4 regions of the Vibrio sp. 2130-1 genome follow, and region 1 is predicted to be linked to each of the others. Evidence: predicted binding sites of a transcription regulator. Region 1 holds the regulator's gene; each other region holds the start of a gene.

Region 1 (3,178 bases):
CAAATTTCGGTCGCGGCAGCCAAGTTTATTCTTGATGCACAAGCTAATCTACAGTCTCTTGGCGGTGAAAGCTTGATTGAAGCGAAAGCAGGAGAGGCGGCGTTTGTTTCTCCTGGCATCATTGATGTAACCAACATTGCTGAGTTACCAGATGAAGAATACTTCGGCCCACTTCTGCAAGTGGTGCGTTACGAAGGGTTAGACAAAGCCGTGGCGCTAGCAAACGATACGCGCTTTGGCTTATCTGCTGGTTTGGTCTCAACCGACGACCAAGAATGGGAATACTTCGTTGACCACATTCGTGCAGGTATCGTGAACCGTAACCGCCAGCTCACTGGTGCAAGCGGTGATGCGCCATTTGGTGGTCCGGGGGCGTCGGGTAACTTGCGCCCAAGCGCTTACTACGCAGCAGATTACTGTGCGTACCCAATGGCATCAATGGAAGGTCAAGAGACTGTCTTGCCTGCAACATTGAGTCCAGGTGTAGCGCTATAAGTTTTAATAATAGAGTCGCAACTATGCATTGCGGCTCACCTTGCCGGCGCATCATTTAGGTATGGGTTGTAGTGATCGTTGGCAGAACACGAAAAGTGAGCAAAGACTCGGAAAAGCGTGTTGACTGACTGGCATTTACCGTCACAGGTTGATGGTTGCTCGTTCATTGTTCTGGACAACTTTTGTTGTGAACGAGCAGCCAACTTCCGCTTACCTTTAAACTCTACATCTCGTAACAAGGAGTCGTTATGACGCCCGATGTGTTATTTGAATCGCTATGGCAAGATTACATTCAACGTCTTTGCCCTTCGGCTGCTAAAGTGCATCAGCTGCTTCAAGAAGATGAGCCTCTGATTAATGATCATATAGCTTTACGTACCTTCAATATCGCGCCTCTTGGTATTGAAACTCTAGCTAAGCCATTTGTAGCTATTGGTTACAAGGCGTGTGGTGATTACGTTTTCGAAAGCAAAAAGCTGGTTGCTAAGCACTATGAGCACCCAGATCCGAAGCAACCTAAAGTATTTATTAGTGAGCTAAAAGTTGAAGAGTGCTCGTCTGAGCTACAAGAGATTGTGAAAAATTTGGTGGCACAAGTCGATGCTGACAAGCTGAACGATAGCGCATTCTTACATGGTGGACGCTTGTGGGATTTAAGCTTTGCTGATTACCAAACGTTGGCTAAAGAAAGTGAGTACGCATCTTGGCTTGCGGCGCATGGTTACGGAGCAAACCACTTCACGGTGAGCGTTAACCAGCTCAATGAATATGAAGAAGTGAAGCAGGTAAACGATCATCTGCGTACCGCTGGGTTTACCATTAATGAAAATGGTGGTGAAGTGAAGGGCACTCCTGAGGTGTTGCTAGAGCAGTCATCGACCATGGCAGATAAAGTAGCGGTTCGTTTTAGCGAAGGCACTGAAATTATCCCTGGCGGGTTTTATGAATTTGCTAAGCGCTATCCGATGGAAAATGGTGATTTGTACCCAGGTTTCGTGGCCGCTTCAGCTGACAAAATCTTTGAAAGTACGAATGGCTAAGTTTTAGGGTTAACCTGTTAAGCTTACTCATTAGTGTTCGCTGCACCCTATCTCATTTGGTCATGAGCAAATAAAAAGCCACCAATGTTGCCATTGGTGGCTTTTATAATTTTGTTCGTGTCACTCTAGTTTGAGATTAACGAGTACCGTAAACCACGATGGTTTTACCGTGAGCAGAGATTAGGTTCTGCTCTTCTAGCATCTTCAAAATACGACCTACTGTCTCACGAGAACAGCCAACAATTTGACCGATTTCTTGACGAGTGATCTTGATTTGCATGCCGTCTGGGTGAGTCATTGCGTCTGGTTGTTTTGCAAGGTTCAGAAGCGTCTGAGCGATACGACCAGTTACGTCTAGGAACGCCAGGTCACCCACTTTTTGGCTAGTTACTTGAAGACGACGAGCCATCTGCGCAGAAAGACGCATTAGGATGTCTGGGTTTACTTGGATAAGCTGACGGAACTTCTTGAAAGAAATTTCAGCAACTTCACAAGGAGATTTAGCACGAACCCAAGCTGTGCGCTCTTGGTCTTCCTCGAATAGACCAAGTTCACCAATAAAGTCTCCTTGGTTTAGGTAAGAAAGGATCATCTCCTTACCTTCTTCGTCTTTGATAAGAACCGCAACAGAACCTTTAACGATGTAGTACAAAGTTTCTGCCTTTTCGCCCGCGTGAATTAGCGTGCTCTTTGAAGGGTACTTATGAATATGACAGTGTGAAAGAAACCACTCTAATGTTGGGTCGGTTTGAGGTTTACCTAGAACCATAATATCTCACTTCCTCTGCAGGGTACGCTTGCGCTATCCATATTTTAGCTAAGCCTGAATTAGGCCTACTAGAATAAGAGCACTTTTTATATGCTGCAAGCTCTCTTGTGTTTCGGTAAGAAATAGTATCCTTTTTCGAAAACGATTTCTTGATTTTAATCGTGCCATGATTGAGATTTTGTAAGCAAAACTGTGCACATGATCACGGTATGAAAAGTAAACATCTTCGCAGGCAGGTTTTTAGCCAATTTTCCCTGTTTCGATGAGCTGTTGTAGGATAGGCCGAACTATGAGCTCCATTGCAAAGCTCATCTTACCGCCGGGTACGACAATCGTGTTGTGGCGTGACATGAATGAGCCATCAATCATGGCCAGCAGATATGGGAAGTCGACATTCTTGATACCGCGTAGGCGAATCACCACAAAACTCTCATCCAAACTAGGGATGCCTTTTGCATTAAGTGGGTTGGAAGTATCAACGGTCGGTACGCGCTGGAAGTTGATGTGAGTACGAGAAAACTGAGGAGTGATATAGTTGAGGTAATCGTCCATGGATCGCACGATTGAGTCCATTACCGCTTCACGCGAATGGCCGCGATCGCGAGTGTCGCGTACGAATTTTTGTATCCACTCTAAGTTCACAATCGGCACCATGCCAATTAAGAAATCCACATGTTGAGCAACATTAACATCACCATCCACCACGCCACCATGTAACCCTTCATAAAACAGCACGTCGCTGTTTTCGGGTAAGTCTTGCCACGGCGTAAACGTGCCTGGCATTTGATTGTAGGGAACCGCTTCGTCAAACGTGTGCAGATAACGGCGCACGCTGCCAGTGCCATCATGCCCGAACTTACGGAAAAACTCTTCT
Region 2 (3,178 bases), on a different contig from region 1:
TATGATTGCGGTGTCTTTAATATCACATCACAAAGCAAAACGCCTATTAGATCTGATATTGCAGGGCAATTCATTTGCCCATCGATTATGTAATATTCATTACGTGATTAAGAATCAAGCTTAACCACTATCCTGTGATTAATACATTATAGAGTTTCACCGCAAAACTGTAGCACCAAATAGAGCGCAAACGGTTTGTATCTCAAAATTTCCTAGCCCCTATTCCATTGACTGCGTAATACCTCGACTAAGGCAAACACCCGATGAAATTTTGGAGCCCGAAAAACGAAAAATGCCCCGCAGCAATCTCTTGCTACAGGGCATGATGTAAAACGGCGTCTATATATTAAGAACCGATTCTAATTATAGTGCTGCAAGGCTTAAGCAGAAGCCTGCAATTGTCGCTGCCATAAGGTTAGACAACGTACCTGCAAGAACTGCTTTAACACCCATGCGAGCGATGTCACTACGACGGTTTGGTGCAAGGCTACCTAGACCACCAAGTAGAATCGCGATAGAAGAAAGGTTCGCGAAACCACATAGTGCGAATGAGATGATAGCTGTTGTCTTCTCAGACATTACTTCACCAGTTGCCGCGATTACTTGAGCGTTTTCACCTAGGTATGGTGTGAAGTTCAAGTAAGCAACGAATTCGTTCACTACGATTTTCTGACCGATGAATGAACCAGCTGTTACAGCTTCTGCCCATGGAACACCGATTAGGAATGCTAGTGGAGAGAACGCGTAACCTAGAATTAGCTCTAGTGTTAGTTCTGGCATGCCGAACCAACCACCGATGCCACCTAGCATACCGTTGATTAGCGCGATTAGACCAACGAATGCGATTAGCATTGCACCTACGTTAAGCGCAAGTTGTAGACCAGAAGCCGCACCGCCCGCAGCTGCGTCGATTACGTTAACTGGTTTGTCGTCACCGCCGTCCATCGCTTCTTCGATACTTTCGTGAGGCTGGTCAGTCTCAGGGTGAAGGATTTTAGCGAACAGTAGACCACCTGGTGCTGCCATGAATGATGCCGCAACTAGGTACTCTAGTGGAACACCCATAGATGCGTAACCAGCTAGCACACCACCAGCAACAGAAGCTAGACCACCACACATTACCGCGAATAGCTCTGATTGAGTCATTTTTGGAACGAATGGACGAACAACTAGAGGTGCCTCAGTTTGACCTACGAAAATGTTAGCTGCTGCTGACATTGATTCCGCACGCGAAGTGCCTAGCGCTTTTTGTAGTGCGCCACCAAGAATCTTGATAACCCATTGCATAACGCCAATGTAGTAAAGAACTGAAATCAGTGCAGAGAAGAAGATCAGTGTAGGAAGAACACGGAATGCGAAGATGAAACCGCCGCCGCCGAATACTTCGAACATCTTGTCAGAAACAAGACCACCGAACAGGAATGATGAACCATCGTTACCGTAGTTGATAACGTTAGAAACACCTGAAGAGAAACCGTTTAGTAGATCACGGCCCCAAGGTACATACAGAACAAATGCACCTAATGCGAATTGGATAGCGAATGCGCCACCCACAGTTCTAAAGTTGATAGCTTTTCGGTTGTTAGAAAATGCCACTGCAATCGCAAGAAGCACTACCATACCGATTAGGCTCATAAACAGGCTCATAGTTTATGACTTCCTTATAAGTTATTTATTGGCGTGTTACAAAATGGAGCTATAAAGCGGGGGCAATTATACTCATGCAGAATCAATTAAAGTAATGCCAGCCTCACACTTTCCTATAAGATTCATGATTGATTCAACCAGCTTTGTGAGTTAATTCACAATAAGCAGGAAAACGTTTTCGATTTCAAACCACATCTTTAGATTTTATTCACATATCGAGAAAGCAAAATTGCTATTTTTCCACAGTTGAGAGGCAATCGATTGCTTTCGGCCGTTATGCAACTCTACGAGCTCATTAAAGACGTGAATGAGTTTGGCTGGGTGATTTGACTCCCCTTGATATCCAAGTATAGGCATATCTGGTGCGTCTGTTTCGATTACTAGGTTTTCGAGTGGTAATTTTTGAATTGCGTCGCGTGTTTTCTTGGCTCTTGGGTAGGTAATCGTTCCTCCTACACCGATAAAAAAACCTAATTTGACCCACTCCATGGCTTGCTGATAACTCCCAGAAAAAGCGTGTAGCACACCACCTCTAGGGAGATTCGCCGCTTTCACCATTTGAATGAGGCGATTGTGCGCTTTTCGGCTATGTAAAATAACTGGGAGTTCGAAGCGTCTAGCCAGCTCAAATTGAACTTCAAGTATCTTTTCTTGCAACTGTGGATCAACATCAATGGCAAAATCTAAACCACACTCTCCTATTGCCACGCACTGCTGCCCTTTTTGATTTAGATAGCCTTCTAGCTCTTTAAGGTGCTGCTCAACGTTATCTTCAAGAAAATACGGATGAAAGCCGAGCGCATAATACAAATTGGCATGTTGCTCTGCCAAAGTTTGAATACGAGCCCAGTTTTGCGGACCGACGGAAGGAATCAAAATTCTTGCGACGCCTTGCGTTTGAGCAAGCTCAAGTTGATGTGCAAAGTCATCTTGAAACACATCAAAATCAAAGTGGCAGTGCGTATCAAAGAGCTTCATCTTGACGCTTTTTATCTGTATCTGCGGGCAGAAAATCAGAGGATGGTTGGGCTTCACTCTTCTCTTCAGTTTGATGGGCTGGGTCTTTTCGATATGGGACACAACTGCGTTTCTGATCGGGAGTTAACCCCATCTCTTTACACCAGTTGTCGTAACGCTTTAGCCCACGTTTAAACCAATTCATATCTTATCCTTATATAAAAACGCCCTTGGCTAAGTTTATAGCCAAGGGCGTTTTAAAATCTAGTTTGCGTTAAGGCTTACCCTAACCGCGCAAATTAGTGCTCACGCGTCGCACGGAAATCAACGTCAGGGAAACGCTCTTTCGCCAAGTTTAAGTTAACCATTGTTGGAGCGATATACGTTAGGTTATCACCACCATCCAATGCTAAGTTCGCTTGATTCTTGCGTTGGAACTCATCCAGTTTCTTCGCATCACCACACTCAACCCAACGAGCAGTTGCAACGTTAATGCCTTCATAAATCGCTTCAACGTTATACTCAGATTTCAAACGAGCCACAACAACATCAAACTGAAGTACACCAACGGCAC
Region 3 (3,178 bases), on a different contig from region 1:
CCTTTCTCTTCAAGCTCTACCAGTTTGCCGGTTGCGATGGCTTCAATTTCTGGTACGACGTAAGTAGGTTGTTCCTTCGTAATAACTTCTTCTAAGGCGTTCCCATCTAACATGTCGATAACATAACTACGGTGAGCGACTTGCATCGCTGGAGCATTGGCATAGCGATCACAAGCAATCACTTCTAAACCAAGTCTCTGGCATTCAATGGCGACTTCTTTACCGAGTTCGCCAGAGCCTAAAAGTAATACACGGGTAGCATTTGCGCTAGTTGCAGTGCCAAACATAGTGTTCCCTTACAAAATAGAGTGATGAGACAGAAATTGCAGGAGATCATACTGAAGTTTTATGACAAAGCAAACGTTTGCTTTTGGTTTTTAGGTAATAAAAAAGCTCTACATGTTGTAGAGCTCTTTGTTGAATTTGTCGTTTATACGTTGACAAAACTAAGCGGAATATCTGGATTCAACGCTTCCAACGTTGATTGCGTATCGGCTAAGTGACTGATCTTACCTTCAGAGTTTTCTACCAATGCAGCGGCTTTGATGCTGTCAAAGGTTTCACCCGCAAGTAAAACTTGGATTAGCGCAACTTGTAGCGGTGGCAAGCTAGGATTAAACGCTGCATTTTCTGCATAAGCACCTTGGAATACACGGCCGCTAGTCATCTCTAATGCTAAACCACTCAAGTTGTTGGTGTATGGAGAGTGGCTCATGTTCATCGCTTCAACTGCACTTTGGATGAGTGCGTCTTCATCATCACATGAGAACTGGTGTTGAACTTCTGCCATTAAGCCGGACTCGATACCGAGATCGTTTGGTCCAAAGGCTTCAGGCAGGTATTCATGAAGTGACTTTTCTTCGCGTTCCGGGAGCTGGATTTTAAGCTCGTTTGCGGTAGATAACTCATTCATGAACTGGCGGCAGTGACCACATGGGCTGAAGTTGATAGTGATATCTTTAACACCACGTTCGCCTTTCATCCAAGCATGGCTAATCGCAGACTGCTCTGCGTGAACCGTTTGACCCAACTGTACACCAAAGAATTCCATGTTGGCACCGAAGTAAAGGCGACCTGAAAGGCCACGAACGATAGCGCCGACATAAAAGTCAGAAAGGGGAGCATAGGAGTACGCTGCGGCAAAAGGAAGTAGCGCAACACGAAGCTCTTTGTCTGATAGACCGGTAGCTGAAAGCAACTGCTCAAATTGTTGAACTGAAAGCGTAGCATCAAAATCATCAGCTTGGATGATAGGAGCAAGTTGTTTGGAAAGTGCTTCTGGAGCGCCTGCTAGCGCCTGTTCAATGCGACTTTTCATGTTGAATCCTTGTTATTGCATGGACAGTTATTCTATGTGAAAGATAGAAATGTTCCGTGCGTTAGATCACGATAAATAATGCAATTGATAATTCTGTTACATAATTAGAGTGAGCTCACACATGTATTCGATTGCACAGGTGTGAAGCGTTATCTCCGTCTCACAATTAACCATATCAGTATATGTTCATATGACCAAGGAGCAGGAGTATGTTACCCACGCGACTTTACCGCTATGCTACTTTATACCTACGTAATCTAGAGCGAGTGGTAGAACCTAGAATGCTAACGCTATGAATGTATATCTCGATCAAGTCCCTTCACGGTATTACTGGGTGAGGTTGATAGATAAGATAGGGTTTTGAAAAGGGTAAGGAAGAAGCGGAAAGGCTACGGCCTGCCGGAAGGAGGGCAGACCGAGAGCGCTTAACTATTGATATAGCCAGACAGCCAAAGCAAAAAAGCTTGGAGCCAAAATAGAAGTTATGATCCCACATAAAACCAATGCGAGTGATGAGAACGCGGCATCTATGGGCTGTTTCTCTGCACAAGTAGCGGTGCCTAAGGCATGAGAGACTGTACCCATTGTCAGACCACGTGCAATCGGGTGTTTAATTCCAATCAAATTGTAAATTGGGTATGCCAAAATTGCGCCCAATAAACCGACAATCAGAACCAAGATCGCTGCAACGGCGGCTTCACCACCGAGGTGACTCGATATTTCCATCGCTATTGGTGTAGTGACGGACTTACCCACTAGACTCGCGATTAAACTGATATCCGCTTTGAAAGCGACTGCGATCAAGGTGGTTGTCATCATCGACATCACACTGCCTACTGTGCAAGCAAAAGTGATGATTCGCCAGTTTGCTTTAATCTGTGGTAGTTGTTCATATAACGGGTAAGCCAGAGCAACTACGGCTGGTTGAAGTAAAAAACTGATCCCTTCGTTATCCGCATAATACGTTTCAAACGGTACATTTAAGTAAGTAAGCAAAGGAATGAGCACTGCAATACTGATCAGCAAAGGATTTGCTAGAGGATTATTCACTTTGATTGCAATTTGGCGCGCGACAAGAAAAACCGCAATGGTAACAACTAACCACATATCAGTGCTTCTCCTTTAACAAGTAGTCCAGCAGCCAAGCGAGGCTGACTAGTACAATGAGTGAGCCTCCAACTGCGCTAGCAATGATAGGGAGGGCATTAGCGAGTAGCATATCGAAATGTTGCATTAATCCCACGCTAATAGGAACGAACAATAAGATCATATAGCGGATAAATAGCGTGGCGCCCGGTTTGACCCAGTCGACTTTTACAAGCCCAAGAGTCATGGAGAAAAACAGTACGAGCATACCGATGACACTTCCTGGAACGGAAACGCCAGTGAACTTTTGAATGGTAATTCCGATGCCAAGTGCTCCCATGATGAGGAAGATTGAAATGAGCAGTTGGATCAGTTGTAAGAATCGTTCTTTAATCATTTTGACAGTATATAAACAACAAGCACACCATAAGGTGCGCTTGTATTAGGAGGAGTTAGGAAGCTAAGCTCTCTACATAACGGTACACGGATTTTAATATCGCAATCTTCTTTTCGTCACTTTCATGTTCGTGAACTAAGTTTTCTAAATTCAGCATGTACTCTTCAATTTGGCTTTCAAACACTTCTCGACAGTGTAGTGCCCAGCGTCTTTGTTCTTGCTCGTCTAATGTGCCTGGGAAGTTACGCGCACGATAGCGGAACAATAGAGGTTTAATGCGCTTGTCATCAAATTCAATGTCTAATGCAGCAAGATTATTCGGATCGGTTTCGCGAATGATATCCATAGCTGCGCGATCGGCTGGAGAAAAGAACCCG
Region 4 (3,178 bases), on a different contig from region 1:
CAAAGGGAGTGCTCATGTCCCAACTAGCGTCCTCTTCTACGTACATCAAGTCGACACTTTTCTCTTTAATACGAGGTAAACAAACGCTCAGTGCAGCTGAACGTAGTAGGGGATCTTGAGGCATGTATAGAGATACACGTTTGTTTGGGCAGCACATATCAAGTACGTGCAAATAGTGTGCATACGAGGTGTATGGCGGACGGACTAATGCCCCTTTTGAAGGGTAATGAAATACAGATAGATTACCAAGAGGGTCTTCTACGTTACCGCGAGCCAAAATTGTTTGGTATTTTTGGTCAATTCGCTCTCTGAGGTGATGAGAAGGTTCCGCAAGCGGCTCACTTGCTTCCGCTACGTACTCCTGGGAAACAAAACGAGACACCTCATCGTAAGGATTATGATCGAGAGTTGCGATTGGCTCTTCATCAGCGGAATAATTGACGTGCTGGCAAAGAATATAGCCAGAATGCGCTTCGCCAGAAACAATCCAATACACACCATTATTGCTGTTCGGTTGCAATGCAATATAGTTTGAGGCCAATTCATAATGCGTTGCGTGGTTTACCCAGCGCGCATCAATGGTTGCAAGCTTGCGGCGGCAGCGGCTAGCTATATGGTCAACATGATCGTAAAAGGTTTTTGGGTTAATACTAAGCTTGCGGCAGATTTCTCGTACGGAATATCCCGTAAACAATAAACCCATCAAGTTCTCTTGAAATTGAAGCTTCTTGTTGGCACCAGACCACTTGTCGACAAAGGTACTTTGACACACTTTACAGCGGTAACGTTGGCGATCGCCACTGTAACCGAAAGCGTGATAGAGGTGTTTGTGAGTGTGGACAGAAAGTCCAAAGTTGTCGCAATCATCATTACGGCAAGCAGGCAACCCGTCACTGTGGACGTGCCGCAGGCGATGAAGTTCGTTCACGACATCGCGATTATTAAGTAAGGGGGGGAAAGCTCCACATTCACGGCATACCATCGCCGGACGCTTAGGGTTCGCATGTTGCAGAACGTAACGCTTTGCATCACTCAATCCAAAGTTGTCACACGCCAATGTTTTACAAAAGTTGAGTTGTAACCCATCTGCGTCTTTTGGCAGTTCGCCGTTAGACACAATCGCCCCCTCGGGATAATTCGGGCAGCCAGCATAACTCTGGCTGCAAATTATTACTTACTATTTGTTCTTAGATGTTGATTGCAGTTTCTAGTGCAACTTTCATCATGTCGTTGAACGACTTCTGACGCTCTTCTGAGCTTAGTTTTTCACCACGGATGATGTGGTCAGAAACTGTCAGGATAGTCAGTGCTTTCGCGCCTAGGTCAGCTGCTACGCCGTAGATACCAGCCGCTTCCATGTCTACACCTAGGATGCCTAGTTTTTCCATCTTCTCGAAGATGTCTGCTTCTGGTGTGTAGAACAGGTCAGCAGAGAATACGTTACCTACTTTTACAGGCACTTCCTGAGCGCGCGCTTGGTTAACTGCTTCTTCTAGAAGACCGTAATCAGCGATTGCTGCGAAATCGTGGTTGTTGAAACGGATACGGTTAACTTTAGAGTCTGTAGAAGCACCCATACCGATAACAACGTCCATTAGTTTCACGTCGTCACGTACTGCACCACAGCTACCCACACGGATAACGTTTTTCACGCCGTATTCAGCGATTAGCTCGTGTACGTAGATACAGCAAGACGGGATACCCATGCCGTGGCCCATTACAGAAACTTTTTTGCCTTTGTAAGTGCCAGTAAAGCCGAACATGTTGCGAACGTCACAAACTTGTTTCACATCTTCTAGGAACGTTTCAGCGATGTATTTAGCGCGCAACGGGTCGCCTGGCATTAGAACTGTTTCAGCGAAATCACCTGGTTGTGCGTTAATGTGTGGGGTTGCCATAAGTGCTCTCCAAAGTTTTGTTTTGATAAAACGCCTCTATTATAGAACGCTATTACCAATTCTGTTGAACTTGTTCGTTTTCGTTGAGGCAATAATATCGGGACGTACAGTAGCCCCTTGAGAGCTTAGTCACAAAAACCACGCATTTAGAAACTGCAATCCCTATTGATAACTAAATCTGTTGAAACCAAAAGAGCAATCGATTTGCTTTTGAGCAGTTTGTCGATTGCGCGCACAAATTCTTTGTTTTTGGGCCAAACTTTTTTCTGACAGCTGGTTGATCGAAATACTTTCGAGTGAAGTAAAACGATTAAATTGTACAACTTATTTTCTTGTACAATCTGGAAAGGCTTGCTATAAGTTATACAACAAAACTTTTTGTATAGGGATGCGTCATCATGGAATCTTCAATCAAAGTAGGTATCAGTTCGTGTGTTTTGGGTGAACGAGTGCGTTTTGACTCTGGTCATAAGGTGAGCAACTTTGTGACTAAAGAGCTCAGCCCGTATTTTGACTTTGTTTCGGTATGCCCTGAAGTCGGCGTAGGTATGCCAGTACCCCGTCCAACAATTCGTCTTGTTTCTAATGAAGAGCGTGTTGCATTGGTTGAAACCAAAAATCCAGAAAATGATCATACCGACAATATGCTCACTTACTCGGCCAATAAAGTAGATGAACTTCAAAGCGAGCAGCTTTGTGGTTACATCGTTTGTGCCAAGTCACCAACTTGTGGCATGGAGCGAGTCAAGGTTTACAGCAAGAACAGTGCTGCGAAAGAAGGTGTTGGCTTGTATACACAAACATTGATGCAAAAAATGCCTTGGTTGCCTGTTGAAGAGGATGGCAGACTTAACGACCCTGTATTGAAAGAAAATTTTATTACTCGAGTATTTTGTCTAAATGACTTTTACGACTCGATGGATGGTGAGCCTACTCGTGGCAAAATCATCGACTTTCATTCGCGCTACAAACTGACGTTAATGGCACACCACCCAGAGTCATACCGCTCCCTTGGCCGCTTAGTTGCCGATGTCGCTAATTATGAAATTGAAGACTTTTACCAAGAGTATCGTTTAGGACTGATGAAGGCGTTAACGAATCGGGCTAGCCGAAAAAACAACACAAATGTGTTGATGCACTTACAAGGGTACTTCAAACGCTCACTAACTAAAGAAGAAAAAGAAGAGTTAGCGACAGTGATTCACGACTACCGCATCGGAATGCTGCCTCTGCTAGCACCACTTACATTGATTAAGCATTACTTAAATACTTACCCAGAC

The links. The regulator CRP, encoded in region 1, controls carbon source genes, mostly activating them, when cyclic AMP is high. The targets are predictions, from matches to a motif close to TGTGANNNNNNTCACA.
Region 2: R7Q09_RS19520 (NupC/NupG family nucleoside CNT transporter) is a predicted target of CRP. The motif match lies at 1,792-1,807, and genes of this name have one in related genera.
Region 3: cdd (cytidine deaminase) is a predicted target of CRP. The motif match lies at 1,423-1,438, and genes of this name have one in related genera.
Region 4: deoD (purine-nucleoside phosphorylase) is a predicted target of CRP. The motif match lies at 2,017-2,032, and genes of this name have one in related genera.

What each region holds. Positions count from the first base shown of each region.
Region 1 is NZ_JAWOUT010000023.1:29,450-32,627, forward strand. It holds gene astD (succinylglutamate-semialdehyde dehydrogenase) at 1-495, shown strand, start outside; gene R7Q09_RS22310 (DUF1338 domain-containing protein) at 744-1,535, shown strand; gene crp (cAMP-activated global transcriptional regulator CRP) at 1,672-2,304, opposite strand; gene R7Q09_RS22320 (phosphoribulokinase) at 2,545-3,178, opposite strand, start outside.
Region 2 is NZ_JAWOUT010000015.1:78,507-81,684, forward strand. It holds gene R7Q09_RS19515 (hypothetical protein) at 1-5, shown strand, start outside; gene R7Q09_RS19520 (NupC/NupG family nucleoside CNT transporter) at 364-1,647, opposite strand; gene R7Q09_RS19525 (TatD family hydrolase) at 1,852-2,625, opposite strand; gene R7Q09_RS19530 (DUF5363 family protein) at 2,612-2,809, opposite strand; gene prfC (peptide chain release factor 3) at 2,904-3,178, opposite strand, start outside.
Region 3 is NZ_JAWOUT010000002.1:364,613-367,790, forward strand. It holds gene purT (formate-dependent phosphoribosylglycinamide formyltransferase) at 1-287, opposite strand, end outside; gene cdd (cytidine deaminase) at 431-1,318, opposite strand; gene R7Q09_RS04200 (LrgB family protein) at 1,748-2,425, opposite strand; gene R7Q09_RS04205 (CidA/LrgA family protein) at 2,427-2,801, opposite strand; gene sbcB (exodeoxyribonuclease I) at 2,857-3,178, opposite strand, start outside.
Region 4 is NZ_JAWOUT010000007.1:210,363-213,540, forward strand. It holds gene R7Q09_RS13040 (hypothetical protein) at 1-1,117, opposite strand, end outside; gene deoD (purine-nucleoside phosphorylase) at 1,188-1,898, opposite strand; gene R7Q09_RS13050 (YbgA family protein) at 2,297-3,178, shown strand, end outside.